DNA from 3 places in the Paenibacillus sp. V4I9 genome. Region 1 is predicted to be linked to each of the others. Evidence: riboswitches for the same ligand, from Rfam matches in the RefSeq annotation. Region 1 holds a riboswitch; each other region holds the start of a gene.

Region 1 (5,784 bases):
TATTGAACCGATCCCTTGGTTAACGAGCCCTTCGTGGGCACTGGTTTCGATCTCCCTGTTGACGATATGGATGAATATGGGATTTCTGTTCATTGTGCTATCCAGTGGTCTTCAAGGGGTTCCGGAAGAAATTTATGAAAGCGCTAAAATTGATGGTTCAGGCCCAACACGGACATTTATCCAAATCGTTCTTCCGCTTTTGTCGCCCACGATATTTTTTGCCCTTATTGTGTCAGTGATCGGAGCCTTCCAAGCCTTTGGACAGATTCATATTTTGACAAAAGGTGGTCCGATGAATTCGACCAATGTGATCGTGTATTCCATCTATCAGGACGCTTTCGTTAATTTCCGTTTCGGAATCGGAAGTGCTCAGGCTTTGGTTCTCTTTGTGATTATCATGATTTTGACTGTGGTGCAGTTTAAAGTTTTAGAAAAGAAGGTGCATTATCAATGATCGCGAAAAGGATCGCACCCACCCTGAATTACTTGTTGCTGCTTGTGCTGGCCCTTGTCGTTTTGTATCCGCTTTTATTTACGGTATCCTCATCGTTTATGACAGAGAAGGAAGTTTCTAACTTCCCACCGCCATTATTTCCTTCTCAGTTGTATCTTGAGAACTTCAAGAACGCTATTTCGGGCTTTCCAATCGTGCGCTTTATCCTGAACAGCTTTATTGTATCTTCGGGGATTACGGTAAGTCAGGTTATCACGTCCAGTTTGGCCGCTTACGCTTTTTCGTTCCTGAATTTCAAAGGAAAGAAAGTATTGTTCGCCGTTTTTCTTTCGACCATGATGATTCCATGGGAAGTCACCATTATTCCTAATTATTTGACCATCAAAAATTGGGGATGGATGGACAGCTACCAGGGGCTGATCGTTCCCTTTATGGCGGGAGCTTTCGGGGTTTTCCTGCTTCGCCAGTTTTTCCTTCAGCTGCCTAATGAGCTGTTTGATGCGGCAAAAATCGACGGATGCGGGCATCTCCGGAATTTTTTCTCTATCGTACTTCCGCTATCCCGTCCTGCGCTGTCTACTTTGGGGGTTTATGTCTTCCTTACGCACTGGAACCACTATTTATGGCCCCTGTTAATTACAAATAGGGCGTCCATGAGAACGGTGCAAATCGGGGTTTCTATGCTGCAGCATGCGGAAGTCATGTCGTGGAATTTGATTTTGGCGGGAGTTACGATCGTTCTGCTTCCTTCTTTCCTTTTATTGGCTTTAGGTGTGAAACAATTAGTACGTGGAATTACCGCGGGTGCTGTTAAAGGTTAAGCGAGCGATGATCCGTCTGTTACCTAACAGGCTTATCATATATATGTATCCACTTTGAGCGAGGAGAGATAGAGACAATGGGGAAAAAAAAGTTAACGGGTTTAGTTTTAACGGCATCGATGGTTTTCCTTGCGGCATGCAGCGTAAATATGGGGGAAAGTACAGAAAGCAAGAAACCAGAAGCAACGAAATCTGGAGCAATTGAGGCAAGCGGACCTAAGAAAGTCATTTTCTGGCATGCGATGGGTGGAGCAAATACGAAAGTTGTTGATCAACTGGTCGCCGATTATAATGCTTCTCAGAATAAAATCAAGGTAGAAGCGGTGTACCAAGGAAATTACGACGACCTGCTTAGCAAATTAAAGGCGTCGATGGGTACAAGCGAAGGCCCTTCGGTCGTCCAGATGTATGAGATCGGCAGCCGCTTCATGATTGATTCCAAAGCAATTACACCCATGCAAAACTTCATTGATGCGGATAAGTGGGATTTGACACAGCTGGAGCCGAACATTGCCGGTTACTATACTTTAGGTGGCAAACTTTACTCGATGCCGTTCAACACGTCGAATCCGGTTCTTTATTATAATAAAGATTTGTTTAAAGCAGCTGGTCTAGATCCTGCGAAACCTCCAAAAACATTCGAGGAATTGAAAGTTGCTGCAGATGCCATTACCAAATCAGGTAAAGCTACCGGGGCAAACTTTGCGATTTATGGCTGGTTCATGGAGCAGCTCTTTGCCAATCAAGGCGCCGAATACGTAAACAACGGAAACGGTCGCACCTCTAATGCAACCCAATCGCAGGTGAACACGGAGCCAGGTGTGAAGGTACTGACTTGGTGGAAGGATCTTATTGACACCAAAGCGGCTAACAATCTGGGACGCAAAACAGACGATTCCAAAAAAGCATTTTCCGCAGGTCAGGTAGGTATGATTCTGGAATCCACAGCGGCGCTTAAGGGTCTTGTTGACAGCGCCAGCGGTAAATTCGAAGTGGGAACCAGCTTCTTGCCGAAGCCGGCAGATGCGAAAGAAGGTGGTGTTATTGTCGGCGGAGCCAGCTTATGGGTCATGAATAACCGCCCAGATGATGAGCAGAAATCCACTTGGGATTTCATCAAATTTCTGACTACACCTAAGGAGCAGGCTTACTGGCACGTCAATACGGGGTACTTCCCGATTACCAAAAAAGCCTATGACGAAGACCTTGTAAAGGAAAACCTGAAAAAGTTCCCTCAATTCCAGACGGCGATTGATCAACTGCACCAAACGAAGTTAAACACATCTACGCAGGGCGCGGTAATGGGTGTATTCCCTGAAGCAAGACAAATTGTTGAAGGGGCGATCGAAGAAGTGCTTAACAACAAGAAGACTCCGAAGGAAGCATTGGATGCCGCCGAAAAAGAGATCACTTCGAAGATTCAAACTTATAACAAAACAGTCAAATAATGATGTAAAAAGGCTTGAGTCCACTAGCCGGAAAGGAAACAGGAATGCTTAGTAATAAACCGATGATTATTGCACATCGTGGGGCCAAAGGAATGGCCCCAGAAAATACGCTTGCTGCCTTCCGGCTTGGGTTAAGCCAGGGATGCGAAGGGATTGAGCTTGACGTTCATTTAACCGCTGACGAGGAAATCGTCGTGTGTCATGATATGACGCTAGATCGGACTACAAACGGGAAAGGCCTAATAGTGGAGAAAAGTTTATTGGAAATCAAAACCTATGATGCTGGTCTTTGGTTTGGCGATGAGTTCAAAGGGGAGACCGTACCTACTTTGGACGAAGTCTTTGATCTTGTACCCGATAACATTATGATTAACGTGGAAATCAAATACTCCTACGATGGCAGAATGGAGCATAAGATAGTTGAATTTCTGCGCAGGCGTAACCGTTTGAATAATGTCATCGTTTCATCATTCGACCATAAGTGTGTCTGAAGGATCAAACAAACGGAACCGGAAGCCAAGATCGGTCTTTTGTATCAATCCAAATTGCTTGATCCTACCGCATACGCACGCAGTTTTGATGTGGAGGTGTACTCGCTTCATCCTTACTTTCAAATGTTGGATGCCGAGGATGTGCTGAAGGCGACAAAGAGCGGGCTTTATGTCTACCCTTATACGGCAAATGAAGTAAATGATCTGCTGCATCTAACTGGGCTTGGGGTTTCGGGTATCATTACAGACTTCCCAGGAAGATTAAAAGATTTGTTGCAAACGCAGGATTCCAAGTGAAAAATTTCTATGCGAAAAGCCCCGGTTTCCGGGGCTTTACCTTTCATTTTATCTTTAGGAATGGGGACATGAAATGAGTCTTCTTGTTTTGGAGAAACTAGGGATGGCGCTGTTATTAGGTCTGTTGATTGGGATTGACCGTCAACTGAAGCATAAACCATTGGGTATGAAAACGAGTATGGTGATTTCGGTGGCTAGCTGCTTAATCACTATTGTATCGATAGGAGCCGTTCAAAAGTACTCCATCCCTGGATATACGAATATGGATCCTATGAGGCTAGCGGCTCAAATTATTAGCGGAGTAGGCTTTATCGGGGCTGGCGTTATTTTAAGACGAAGTAATGAGATTATTTCTGGACTTACGACCGCGGCATTGGTATGGGCGGCTTCCGCTCTTGGCATCGCAACGGGAGCAGGATTTTATCAAGAAGCGACTTTGGCTGTTATTCTTATTATTTTCGCTATCAATCTGTTTCCGATTTTTATCAAGCTGCTTGGCCCACAAAAGCTGAGGGAGAAGGACTTGGCGATCAATATAATATTCAGTCCTGAAGGGGACATGTCCACACTTATCGATCAAATCAGCGCAGAATACATGAAGGTGAAGCATATCAAAATTAAGGACTTGAACGAGAATCAACAAATTCAGTTGGTCATTTCCACAGCAGACAAACATCGTACGACAACGGTTTACACCAAAATCAAGAAGATCAAATATGTGCTCGCAGCCGAAGTTGAAACGATAAGCAATTAATACGAGAGACTTTCTTGTGGAAACTATTACCACTATGCAAAAGTTGAAACTAATAGACCAACTATGCTAGTCTAACATAGACAAAAAATGCCGAATCTCGGAGCAGCAAAAGCTCTGGTACGGGGGACTTCTTTATTTGGGGTGAATGAATGCTCAGCTGTTTAATAAACTGAGCGCGCTAGGGAAACCTCTTCCCGAACCCGTCAACTAACCTCGGAGGCTTCAAGGAGGAACAATTTTTGAAACTTTTTACAAAAAGCTTTATTTGTTCATGCGCACTTGTTTGTGCAGCAGTATCTCTGTTTTCAGCTCCCTCGGTTCAAGCCGCATCATCAGCATCCACTGTGAAAGTCCAGGTCAACGATGAGTTGATTCAGTTCCCAGAAGTACAGCCATTTATTGACAACGCAGGAACGCTGCAAGTTCCTCTGCGAGTACTATCTGAGAAATTGGGTTATCAAGTAGGCTGGGCGAAGCAAGAAAGCGACATAGTGGTCACGTTGATGAACAAGCAGCAGACGATTCAACTGACAACCGACGAGAAGCAAGCGATTGTGAACAGCAAGAAGATTAGTCTGGAAAGCAGTCCGACGCTTTATCAAGGTAATACGTATGTACCCTTGCGATTCATTACTGAAACATTCGGTTCTCCGATTGAATGGAATGAAGCGAATCGTATCGCGATTGTGAATGTCGATGGCAAGTCGCACATGCCAGCCTGGATTGCACCGCCACCAGCACCAGCTCTGAAGGTAGCAGCGGTGGCTAAACCATCCATGTCTGATCAAATCGTGCAAACAGCAAATACGTTCATGGGTACGCCATACGTTTGGGGAGGCACAACACCCAGAGGGTTTGATTGTTCCGGATTTGTGCGCTATTTGTACGAAGCTAAAGGCATTGATCTACCCAGAACTTCAGTTCAAATGTACGATCAAGCAGGAACCAGAGTTACGGACTTGAAGGTTGGAGATCTGGTGTTTTTTGCAGCAGGCAGTGTAAATCACGTTGGTATTTATCTGGGGAATGATCAATTCATTTCGGCGACAACGTCTAGAGGTGTAACGATAGATAGTCTCGCCAGTTCATACTGGGGATCCAGATATGTGGGTGCCAAAAGAGTTCTGTAAATAAGCCATGTGATGAAAAAGGATTAAATCATCGAACATTTGTTTTCTATGAATCTTTCGAATGAAAGCATAGAAGGCAGATGTTCTTTTTTTTTGCGCGAAATATTGCGATTTTTATCGAAATTTTATGGTTTTTAGCCTATAATGAAGAAATGTTTGGAAGAAAGCAGGTGACACGAACGGCATGCAATTAAGTGTCTGGAAAAGTTGGTTTTATAAAAAAAGACATTCGAATAAAGCAGATAGCATGTATATCGTGGAAAAAGGTCCTGCCATACCAGAGGAGATTCGGGGAGTTATTGATCGATTTTTCCTTACGTATAATCATTTCAAAGGGGCTAGAAGCCTACAGACGGACACGTTTATAAAAGAAGTATTTTACGCAACGA
Region 2 (5,784 bases), 7.2 Mb from region 1:
GTCGGATCATGTTGTTTTTACATGTACCATAAGAATATTTAAACATGATCTTCCGATTGTTGAATCCCCGGAACCCCCATGCGATAGCTCCCTCTCGTCTCTACCCCACCCAACCCATCCAAACCTGTCACTGTCAAGTCAACGATATCAAGCATCGATATGGTATCCTTCACGGAAGTATACGACAGTTTAGCCGCGATACAAAGCGGATCTAAGGCGTGAATGAGGATACGAGCAGGAGAACTCGCAAAATTAGCACCAGCCCTAAGCAAGGCCTCAAAATGAGATTGACAAGCACCAGCCACGATAATCATGGAGTCCCGGTTTCGCTCATACTGCCTAGCGATCTGAACAGCATTTACGAAGTTTTGTGAATTCTTATAGCTGGCAAGGTTGCTTGGACCTCCACCTTTACGTTGTTTAAGTATTCCGTCATGACCGGTAACGACAACAATGTCCGGCTTAATTTGTGGAAGCAGCCTGTGAAGAGCATCCGCCATTTGTGCTTCAGGAATATAAAATCCCTCGGCAGGCACACGCAATTCCCCATAAATCTGCATACTTTTACGTAAGTAAGTAGGATCGCCATCTAAGTGCAGCACTTTGCCAGGCACTTCGAAGTAGGTTTTATTGGTATTTTGTTTATGGTTTATAGAGAGTTGGTTCTTCTCCTGCAGCTGCACCTGGGATACCGCCAGACGCCGGAGCGACTCCCGAAATTCGGGTGAGCTCGATCGCGGATGATCCATGACATCTGTCGGATTTGAAATGGTCAAATCAACTAACGGCGCATCTGCGAGCAGCCTATAATCTACACCACGCAGAATAGCCTTCAGCTGCTCTATGCGCTCAATCTTAAACATGACGTCGCCGCCATAGGATTTACGGGTAACAAAGTCTCCTTGCCTCATCGCACAAATCCCCTCCTAGGGGTATCCTATGGCGAAACTAGGCATTTGGTGCGGGTTATTTGCAGCCGTACGCGCGAAGAGCCGAAGACAAGCGCGCGAACTCTTCCATACTGAGCGTTTCGCCGCGACGCGAAGGCTCTATGTTAATGCCGAGCAGCAGCGCTTCCAGCTCAGGCTTGTTTTCTTTCGTGAAGAACCGCGCAGCTAGGTTATTGTAAAGGGTTTTGCGCCGCTGGACGAAGGACGCTTGGACGACGGCGAAGAAGAAGTCCACGTCCGCCACCTCAACCGGCGGAGTTTTGCGCACACGCAGCCGGATCACGGCGGAGTCGACGTTCGGCTGCGGCACGAAGACGGTGCGCGGCACGATCGTGACAAGCTCCGGCTCGCAGTGGAACTGCACGGCAATGCTGAGGCTGCCGTAATCTTTGGTGCCCGGGCGAGCCGCCATGCGGTCGGCCACTTCTTTTTGAATCATCACGACGATATTCTCCAAGGGAAGCTTCTCTTCGAGAAGCTTCATGATGATCGGCGTCGTGATGTAGTAAGGCAGGTTGGCGACGACACTGACGCCGTTCATGCCCTCGAAGTGCTGCCGGAACAATTCCGGCAGGTCGGTCTTCAAGATGTCCCCATGGACAACGGTAGCATGGGGATAGGGCTCTAGCGTCTCGTCCAGGATGGGCAGCAGACGCTGATCGATCTCGACGGCCAAGACGCGGCCAGCGAGCTTGGCCAGCTGCTGCGTGAGCGCCCCAATGCCGGGGCCGATCTCAAGCACAGCCTTGTTCGGTCCGAGCTCAGCGGCCATGACAATCTTGCTTAGGATATTTTGGTCAATCAGAAAGTTTTGACCCAAGCTCTTTTTGAGCACCAGACCATTTCTTTTAATAATTTGTTTCGTTTTACTTGGTGTAGCCACGTCATCTGCTGTTACAATCACTTCATTGTTGGGTACATTCATGATATAGACCTCATTATCTATAGGTTCTGGATTTCACATTCTTCATTTTCATTCAAATGCTCATTAAAACTCTGCACCAAATCTCATTCAATTATTTTCTAAGTGGCATCTTTCTGAAGACCGGTATGCATAGTCACGTAAGCTCGTGAGAGCTTCCTGTATGAGTACATACTTTCAGTTGGATAATGTTGCAGGAAATGCAACAATTGCTGCTCAAATCCCGTCTCTACTACTAGAATGTTGCATATTGTACAACTCTTGGGACTAAATACAGACTTTTCTCCACAAATGGGTCAAAAATGTTGTACGAATTACAACTTCAACTTGCAAAATAGCCATTTGGAATAGGATTTGTTGTAGAAACTACAACAACGGCAACATCCATTTTAATTATCAGCTTCCAAATACTCCAAAGCAGCCTCAAATTCCTCACGCGAGATCTGAAACATCGCACAACGCTTATAAAACTGCTTGCCATTGCAATAACCAATTCCTAACGCTTTACCCACGATCAGCCGGCGAGACGCCGCCTCAGCATGAACAATCAACCCTGCGGCCATGAGATCCTCCATGGTCAGCTGTGAGACAGCACCATCATATTCTGTCCGAAGACTCTGAAGAGCTTGACGGATCGTCTCAGGCGTCGCATTCTCAACGCCGATATCACCCTTGTACTCGGCCTGCTCCTGCGTAATGAAAGCATGCTTGCAGCCAGGCACCCTGGCTGCTACAATCTTCCGAATCCGTTCACCTGCGTGATCCGGATCCGTGAATATAATAACGCCTCTGCGCTGCTGTGCAAGTGCAATACGCTTTAGTACGGCTTGTCCGATCGCAGAGCCGCCTGTTTCAATCGTATCCGCCTCTACCGCTCGGCGAATAGCAGCTGTATCGTCTTTGCCTTCGACGACAATCACTTCTTTTATCATAAGCGGTTCCCTTCCCGGTACCAAGGATAAACGACTCCGTCGTCCTTCAGAGACGAGCGCGTTTGTCAAGGTTGATGCGGAGCTAAAGTATAGAACTTATACATTCTTATTCAACGCAGAAAAAGAAGAGGGGTCCCCTCTTCTTTCGCCCAGGTTGTTACCTGGCAACGTATATATGACATTCTTCCCGCTGAAACAGACGTTTACACGTTAATTTTCAGACGGCTTTTTTGGTCCTACCACATACACGGTGTACCCTTGTTTCGTTCCGAATTTATTGGCATAACCATGATCTTCAAAGTAGACATCAATCATTTGACCTTTCACACCGCTGCCAATATCTTCGGCACGGCGGAAGCCAATGCCCTCAATGTAAACCCACCATCCGAGCGGAATTACTTTGGGATCAACCGCTATTGTCCTGCCTTCTGACACGGTAGTCCCTGTATAGGTTTTACCAAAGCCAGGAGATCCTTCGGATTTACCTGTAGATGCCACGTCCGCCGAATAAGCAGTCAACTTCACATTCTTCAGGATTTGTTTATACCCAAACGTTACACCATTCTTCGAAACCTCATCCACACTAGGCGATGAAGACGAGAGAACAACAACAGGATTTTTCGTGCCCACAGACACGACTTTATTAATACTTTCCGTTTGTACTTCTTCACCCACAACTGCTTCCGCGACTAAAACACCATCTTCGAAAGTCTTTTCTTTCTTCTTCAAGAGTACGCCCTCTTTACCTTCTTGGACGACTTGCTCTTTGCCTTTGAGCAGCGATGCGTCGCTCTTCTTTTCCGTATCGAACGCAATCGGCTCAGTTACTTCCTCCGTCTCTTTTTTCACACGGACGATTTTGATTTCATCGCCCGAGCTCAGAGCGGCTGTCGGTTCGGGAGTTAATCGATCGTTCTCCCCAAGTGCAATATGTAAACGTTGCAATGCACTTTCTACCGTTCTTGCAGTTGTGTAAACAGTGGTGGTCTTTCCATCAGCAGTCAATTGAATCGGTGAGGCATGTTCGATGACAATTTTGTCTCCACCCTTGATTGTTGTCGTTGGCGCAGCAGAAATTTCATCGTGTTCACCAATCTTTATGGCTTGTTCATCCAGTAGGCGTTGCAGGACCCATTGCTTCGTATGCACAACGGTTTCTTGTCCATTCACAACCACGGATACGCTCTTGGTAGCCGTACCGTACAACAACACCAAAAACATGAAAGTCATTGCGATTGAAATTATGGCTAAGCTTAAAATCAAACGCAAGTTTTCATGCTTCCATCGCAATGCGAAGGACATGCTGGATGATCGTTTTACATGGGTCTCGCTAATAGAGATACTGCCCACTTCTTCGGTCCTCCTTCAAAGCCTCGCCGCCAGGTTACAGCATGATTAGATTTGACGCGACTAAGGTTTTTTAGTTTAACTTAACGTGTTCGCCATCAGCAGTACGGTGCTAAACCGCTGCCTTCTGGTCGTCCCACACCAGTTTGCCTATTCAACATTCATATGAATTCCGGGCAATTTTTAGTCGTCCGAAATGTGTATAGCCCTTTATGAAGACAAAAAGCCAGCAAGAAGAGGACTCTTCTCGCTGGCTTAGTTTGTATAGTAAAATACACAAATAGCACGCACGACAATCGTTACCTCTCTTACGCTTACGAGGTTAGCTGACGGATTCGGACGTGAGAGTCGCCCTACTAAGAGCATACGAAGTATACTCAAAGATTCACCCCTGTTACTCACTCTGTTCACTCAAGAAGCATGCTTCTTCAGTTTACAGTGGTTCCCCCGTTCCCATAAATGGAACTCAGCGAATGGAAAAATGGCAAATTGGTTATTAAGTTATTATGAAAAGTATATTACGCTGTTAATCTTAACCTGTAAAGGGATTAACACCTACTAAAAAGGGCTAAATCGACTAAAATTTGCTTAAATGAACAACTAAACAGCTATTTTTCTACTTATATCTCACTATCACGTACGTATACACACTCTTTTCAACTTTCCACCCCTAAACTAGGCTTAAATTACAAATTTGTTTATAATGATCGTATAGGAAAGCGATTCATAAATACCAATAATTTGCTAATCAGGGAGGCAATGAGATGGGCTCCATTCTACAAGTTGACTCTTTATACGGGGGGTATTTACCAAATAAACCCGTTCTTCATGACCTAACCTTTTCTATCCGTCAAGGTGAAATGATGGGTCTGATCGGACTTAATGGTGCGGGTAAAAGTACGACGATCAAAAACATTCTCGGACTACTTCAACCGCAAAAAGGATCGATTCGAATCAACGGACTAACTTTAGCTGAGAATTCTTTGTCCTATCGCGCAACCTACGCTTATGTACCCGAAAGTCCTGAGCTCTACGAGGAGCTCACGATCCGCGAACACCTTGAATTAACCGCAATGGCCTACGGCTTGTCGAAAGACGACTATTCGGCTCGATCTAGCTCCCTTTTGGAGCAGTTTCAAATGAAGGACAAGCTGAACAGCTTTGCCAGCCATTTATCCAAAGGAATGAAACAGAAAGTCATGATTATGAACGCATTTCTAATCGAACCCTCGTTATATATTATCGATGAACCCTTTCTCGGCCTCGACCCTTTAGCGATCCGTTCCTTACTAGAACTAATGGTCAAAATGAAACATAAAGGAGCATCATTCCTCATCTCATCGCATATTTTGTCTACAATTGAAAAATATTGCGATAACTACGTTGTCCTTCATCGAGGTCGTATGGTTGCTCAGGGTGATTTAGTCGAATTACGCGGGCAAACTGAACTCCCGGGAGCGTCACTAGACGACATTTTCTATAAGCTCGTACAAGGGGATTCGTTATGAGTAAAATGGACATCAACACCCGTACCTTATGGCAGCAAAGATTCGAACATTATATGAAGGAATCCATGGGCTATTGGCAATACGCAGCGCGTAGTAATTTTATCGGTCTCGTGTTGTTTCTTGTC
Region 3 (5,784 bases), 6.7 Mb from region 1:
AGATCAAGCTCTATCTGGATCCCAATCATCAGGACTTGAAGGACCGCTATATGTATGCCGCTAAAAAGGCACTTTCCCGCTACAGCCAATGGTACGGATCGTATCCTTATTCGACCCTTTCGATTGTCGTACCTCCCCCAGGAGGCAACGGTGTGGGCGGTATGGAATATCCAACTTTGGTGACGTCGTGGGATGCTAGCGACAAGAAACCAGATCTAGAGCTAGAACGCGTCGTTGTTCACGAGATTGGACATCAATTCTTCTATGGAATCGTAGCTAGCAATGAATTCGAAGAAGCTTGGCTGGATGAGGGCTTTACCTCCTATGCAGAGGATAAAGTCATGGAAGCGGAGTACGGGGTGTCCCCTAATTTACCTGTCGAGTCAAGCTTTATTACATCTCCTCATACCCTGCAGCAGAACTCATGGGCCTATACGGGACATGATCAATACGCAGAGAATGTGTACACACGAGGAAAGCTCGTACTTAAAGCCATTGAGAAACAGGTTGGCAGTAAGACGATGGACCGCATCATGCGCACTTATTTCCAACGATGGGAATTCAAACACCCTTCTACGAAGGACTTCCAGAACGTTGTCGAAGAAGTGACCAAGACGAAGTGGGATGATTTCTTCAATCAATATGTATACGGCGCCATGATGATGGATTATTCGGTGGAGAGCATCCGAGTCAAATCCTTGGGCAGCAAAGGGGCAGAGTCCTACGAAAGTGCAGTTCTCATCTCCAAACGCGGCGGCAATTCGCCTGAAGTGCCGATCCAGTTCCATTTCTCTGACGGCACTGTACTGGATAAAACATGGGATGGTAAAGAAAGCAGTATCGAATTCAAATTAACCCACAAGACTCCTGTAGACTGGGTTCGAATTGATCCTAATTACTCGCTCGTGCTGGAAAATAAACATATTAATAATTTTATGCAAACGCAAGTGGATACGAAGTGGAAAATCCGTTGGAATCTCGGTCTCATTCAATTCCTGCAAGCCATTTTCGGCTGGGTCGCCTGGTAAGCGACTAAAGCAAAACTCTTAGGTACATGCTTACGAAGTAAGTTTTGCTAAAGCAAAACTCTTAGGAGGGACAACTGTGGCAACTTATATCAAGTCTGGCTTCAGGGCGGCTTTACGGCAACCTTTCGCCACGATCGTCTTGTTCCTGTATCAGATGGGCTGGGGCATCCTGCTGTATAAGCTTGTACAGGGTGTTCTCGTCCCTCTCATGCACCGCTATCCAGGTGGCGAGCAGCCGAAGCAAGCGCTGCAGCTATTTCTAGCTGAAGGACAGTTCCAACTGGTCAAAACCGATCTTAGCCATTCCTACCTCTGGTGGCTGGCTGCTCTACTTGTTATTCGCATGCTGCTCACCCCCATGTTAAATAGCGGCGTCTACTATTCGCTGACCCATTCCCAGCAAAATGCCGGCTATCGCTTTTTCCGAGGCATCAAGGAGCTCATGCTCCCATTCCTAATCGCGTATGTCGTTCGAATCTCGCTTTCCTTACTGCCGCTCGTATGGCTGTTTCCTAAAGCGCAAAAACAATTCGCACATACCACTTCGTATGAGCAAGCAGTTCTCCAATTGCTGCCTTGGTTTCTGGGCTTGCTCGTCTATGGCTTTCTCTTACATCTTCTTTTTATGTACGTACAATTCGCGGTTGCTGCCAAACTTGGCATTTTGTCCACCGTCATCACTTTCGTTCGCAGTTTTCTTCCTATTATCGGGCTTGCGCTTATCCTCCTGCTCGTCTCGGGACTATTGGCAGGGGTCACTGTCACTGCAACTTACATCTGGGCAGGTCTGGTAGCGCTAATCATTTATCAGCTCTTCCCGCTTTTCCACATTTTCATCCAAATGTGGGCCATAACATCCCAATATCAGCTTCTTTCTGCAAAAATGGACAGTTAAAAACAAATAAAATAAGTTAAAGTTGGCTTATATTGGTTCTCCCCCTTGCAAAAGGGGCTTTTTTTTGTCTCTTTTCCGAACTATTGACATATTTTTAAGACAAAATGCATAGAAAAGGAGGAATTTCGATGTTTATGACGAATTACAAGGACTAGCATCAAAAAACCAAATATTTCATGCCGAATTCCCCATTTTTTGGGGAAACGGGGGAACCACACCGGGTGAATTGATCTTGCAAGACAGGGATCATAGGGAACCTTCAACCGAACCCTCCAGCTAACCTCGTAGGCACCGGAAGGAGACAAGCAGTTGAGAAAGATTGTTGTTCTTGTTTTTAGTCTTGTTTTGTTTTTGAGTGTAGGTTTAGGAAGTGTGTCTGCGTCACAATCCACTTTGGATGAAACGGTTGACGGATTGCTCGGAATTCCGTACAGAGATGCGGGAACGACAACAAGAGGCTTTGACTGCTCTGGTTTCACCGCATACGTTTTCGACAAATTCGGCATTGACCTTCCGCATAGCTCAGCATCTCAGAATAAAGAAGGCTACTGGATTGACAAAAAGGATCTTCGCAAAGGTGATCTTGTGTTCTTTGACACAAGCGGCGGCAAAGGTATCTCTCACGTAGGTATCTACCTTGGAGACGGTGAATTCATTCACTCTGCATCCAATGAAGGTATAGTGAAAAACAAACTTAGCCAATCTTATTACGCGAAGCGGTATGTATCAGCCCGACGTGTTCTGTGGGATGATATCTACAACCAATTAACTGCTGAATCCAAGTAAATTCTTGCACGATTCATGAATGAAGCCCGGAAAGCCCCGCTCGAAAGAGCAGCTTTCAGGGCTTTTATTCATTTCGGAGGCATAGCGTATAAAGAGAAGCTTGTAACTTGACATCGAATGTTAGCCGTTCTATAATAACGGCATGTCGTTTTCTAGGGTTCCGTGGCGTTCATCGCCAGTCTGGTCCAAGGGGAAACACACAGCGAATACGCTGTGGTCACGGAGGGGAAAAAGCCCGGGAGTCATATCGCTTTAGCGATATAACTCCCGGGCTTTTTCCTTTTTTTGCGACTTAATAGGTACGTATAACAAATTCAAGAGGAGTGATTCATCATGGCATGGTTATATCTCGTCATTGCAGGTGTATTTGAGGTAGTATGGGCGATCTCGTTGAAATTTTCTAATGGTTTTACACGTTTAGTTCCTTCCAGCGTCACGATCGCAGGGATGATTGTAAGTTTTTATTTTCTAGCGGCAGCCACGAAAACTCTTCCCATCGGCACAGCATACGCGGCTTGGACCGGCATTGGTGCTGTCGGTGCGATTATTATCGGCACCCTTTTTCTAGATGAACCCATTAGTTTAACAATGGATCTTGTTCATGATTCTGATCTTAGTTGGTGTTCTAGGTCTTAAATTTACTTCTGGGCATTAGGGATTTTGAATAAATCGGACCCTATCTATGCAGATTAAGCCATACAAGGAGGGAAATTCAACGTGAATACATCTGATGATATCAATCGAAAACAGAATCGTAATGACCAGTTTCTCGGGGAGGGGTTAGAAGTTGACTCCGATGTTAACGAGGATCGCAACCGAGAGCAGCAATTGGACGATTCGTTTCAGTACTGGTACAGAAACGTCGGTTATTGGGTGCAGCAAAAGGAAGATTTGACTCAGGTACCGAAAGAGAACGTCTTCGATGCCGCCGCTGATTTGGATAGTTAAGGTTAACCGACAGTTCAAATATTACATCTAGAATCTATCATTGGAGGTATGAACGATGTCTGACAATACGAATAACGTTGATGTAAACAAAACGAGTATCTTTAAAAACGGGGTTCAATCCGCAACAAATTATGTACAGAACGCCATTGAAAACGTAACTGCATCCTCGCAAGACGCAACTCAAAACTTAGTGAATAACGTAATGAAAAAACGACAAAATGAAAATAATAAATAATTAGATTGAAGATGTGAATTTTAATGAGGAATTCATTGTTCTATTGGGAATCCCATATAGAAAAAGCTTAGTCAGAAAGCAGCCGCAGGGCCTTGACTAAGCTTTTTTTGTTGGTCTAATGTATATCGTGAGTACTGACGCGAAATTAATTATTATGCAACTGTGTAGCTGACATACCAGAAGCTGTTTCCCACAAAAATTCGCAAATGCTGAGATAAGGGCTTAAAAATGTCGTTTAGTTCTTCATACGAGTAGTAGTTTTTGATAATTTCATGCATGGATCCGTCAGCCAGCTCGCGTCTTTTGTAGGTATCCTCACTATGTTCATTCGTTAGCAACTCTCCGCCTCTTCCGGACACGTAAACATTATCGGCGATAAAGACGCGGGCACCTGTGCCTAGACGTTGGTGGAAACTCTGCAGAAATGACTCGATCCGATTCTTCGGAATATGTGAAAACCAGAAGTTGGCAAGACCAAAGTCGAAAGCCCCTGTCACTTCGGAGAGCTGGTACGCATCTCCCTGAACAAATGCTGCATTTGAAGCTGGCCAAGGCTTCGATTTAGCAATTTGCAGCACTTCTGGACGAATATCAACACCTACGATGTGCTTAGCAGTGCCCGCCGCAATTTCGGTCCAATACCCTGTCCCACAGGCTACCTCAAGTACGTTGCGACCCTCCACCTGCTTCCTAATCATTGCTGCCAGAAGTACAAGCTCTTGTTGGAACTCAGCGTCCTCCCGATGGTAAATCCGTTCATACTCTTCCGCTCGGGCGCCGTAGTATTCTTGCATTTTCACTTTCTCCTCGTTTAAAAGCTGATGCTTATCCTTCACTTCGTGGAGAATTCGTTGTCTGGCTGCCAATAAATCAGCGAAAATAGCGCCACCCTGTGCGGAGTAGTTAGCTAGCAAGCCATGCGTGGCCATCACAATTAGCTGTGTCATCGACAGACCCGTTTCGTCGGCCATTTGCTCTAGGTCCGACTTTACTTTCTCCGGTAAGTAAACAGAGAGTCTTTTGGTTTTGTCATTCTTGTTATCCACGTTAGGCATCTCCCTCATGATTTTCCATTATTTTAACATATATTATGTGTTAATATAACACTTAAATTACTTTTTGACGGCAAGTTAAAAATTGAGGCTGCATTTTTAGAACTCTATCAGCTATTAACCCTCGCAAATCACTCTATCAAACATAGAATACTTTGTAAGTAAATTCATATTTTGATAGGAGATGGTTAGATGATTAAGAAACAACGTATCGCAGGTAGACCGACTAAAATTGTTAGACTTCCTAAATGTTCAGGCCTACCGAGAACGAAGGCAATGCTACTGTACCACGCTCAACTGAGAAAGCACAACAGACTAGGAGCAGGCCGCTTTCTGAGCCAGCGTACAATCTCGATCGGAACCGATAATTCTTGGTTCAACGCCCAGATCATTCCTCGTAATCCAGCATGGGTACCGGTGACTAACGCCAACTATGTATGGTACTCCGGCAATCTGAGCGCTGAGAATGCCGTCATTTCGACACGATTCTCGCTCTCGCAGCGGAGAGCCATTCTCGCCGCATCGCTCTTCTTGTCGGTCGACAATTACGCTGTTGTGATCATCAATGGTGTGCCGGTGGTCTATGATGCACCACAGAATACCCCTTCATTCTACAACACTGGTCGCACCTTCAACGTACGTCGCTTCTTAAGACAGGGTCGTAATGACATCGTCATCATCGCTTTTAACTTTGGTGGACCTCGTAGTGATGCTGCGCCTGCAGGCGTAGCTGCTAGATTGGACATCCAACTCAGCTCATTACGACGATAATTCACATGGAAAAAGGTCGGAGCCCATCCTCAGGATGGAACCCCGACCTTTTTTTTGCTTTTACATCAA

The links. A riboswitch is a leader RNA that binds a small molecule or an ion and turns the genes downstream of it on or off. The one in region 1 is predicted to bind cyclic di-AMP.
Region 2: another riboswitch for cyclic di-AMP. It lies ahead of QFZ81_RS35145 (resuscitation-promoting factor); the one in region 1 lies ahead of QFZ81_RS01860 (C40 family peptidase).
Region 3: another riboswitch for cyclic di-AMP. It lies ahead of QFZ81_RS32665 (C40 family peptidase); the one in region 1 lies ahead of QFZ81_RS01860 (C40 family peptidase).

What each region holds. Positions count from the first base shown of each region.
Region 1 covers NZ_JAUSZE010000001.1:390,984-396,767, forward strand. The annotation lists gene QFZ81_RS01830 (carbohydrate ABC transporter permease) at 1-454, shown strand, start outside; gene QFZ81_RS01835 (carbohydrate ABC transporter permease) at 451-1,275, shown strand; gene QFZ81_RS01840 (ABC transporter substrate-binding protein) at 1,353-2,723, shown strand; partial or broken gene QFZ81_RS37195 (glycerophosphodiester phosphodiesterase) at 2,786-3,511, shown strand; gene QFZ81_RS01855 (MgtC/SapB family protein) at 3,585-4,265, shown strand; cyclic di-AMP (ydaO/yuaA leader) riboswitch at 4,344-4,502, shown strand; gene QFZ81_RS01860 (C40 family peptidase) at 4,505-5,395, shown strand; gene QFZ81_RS01865 (hypothetical protein) at 5,580-5,784, shown strand, end outside.
Region 2 covers NZ_JAUSZE010000001.1:7,634,630-7,640,413, reverse strand. The annotation lists gene yabG (sporulation peptidase YabG) at 39-911, opposite strand; gene rsmA (16S rRNA (adenine(1518)-N(6)/adenine(1519)-N(6))-dimethyltransferase RsmA) at 967-1,875, opposite strand; gene rnmV (ribonuclease M5) at 2,262-2,804, opposite strand; gene QFZ81_RS35145 (resuscitation-promoting factor) at 3,015-4,154, opposite strand; cyclic di-AMP (ydaO/yuaA leader) riboswitch at 4,448-4,633, opposite strand; gene QFZ81_RS35140 (ABC transporter ATP-binding protein) at 4,916-5,659, shown strand; gene QFZ81_RS35135 (ABC transporter permease) at 5,656-5,784, shown strand, end outside.
Region 3 covers NZ_JAUSZE010000001.1:7,082,710-7,088,493, forward strand. The annotation lists gene QFZ81_RS32655 (M1 family metallopeptidase) at 1-1,028, shown strand, start outside; gene QFZ81_RS32660 (hypothetical protein) at 1,105-1,923, shown strand; cyclic di-AMP (ydaO/yuaA leader) riboswitch at 2,091-2,229, shown strand; gene QFZ81_RS32665 (C40 family peptidase) at 2,233-2,709, shown strand; guanidine-I (ykkC/yxkD leader) riboswitch at 2,851-2,953, shown strand; partial or broken gene QFZ81_RS32670 (DMT family transporter) at 3,043-3,364, shown strand; gene QFZ81_RS32675 (hypothetical protein) at 3,427-3,657, shown strand; gene QFZ81_RS32680 (hypothetical protein) at 3,713-3,892, shown strand; gene QFZ81_RS32685 (class I SAM-dependent methyltransferase) at 4,045-4,938, opposite strand; gene QFZ81_RS32690 (hypothetical protein) at 5,137-5,715, shown strand; gene QFZ81_RS32695 (hypothetical protein) at 5,776-5,784, opposite strand, start outside.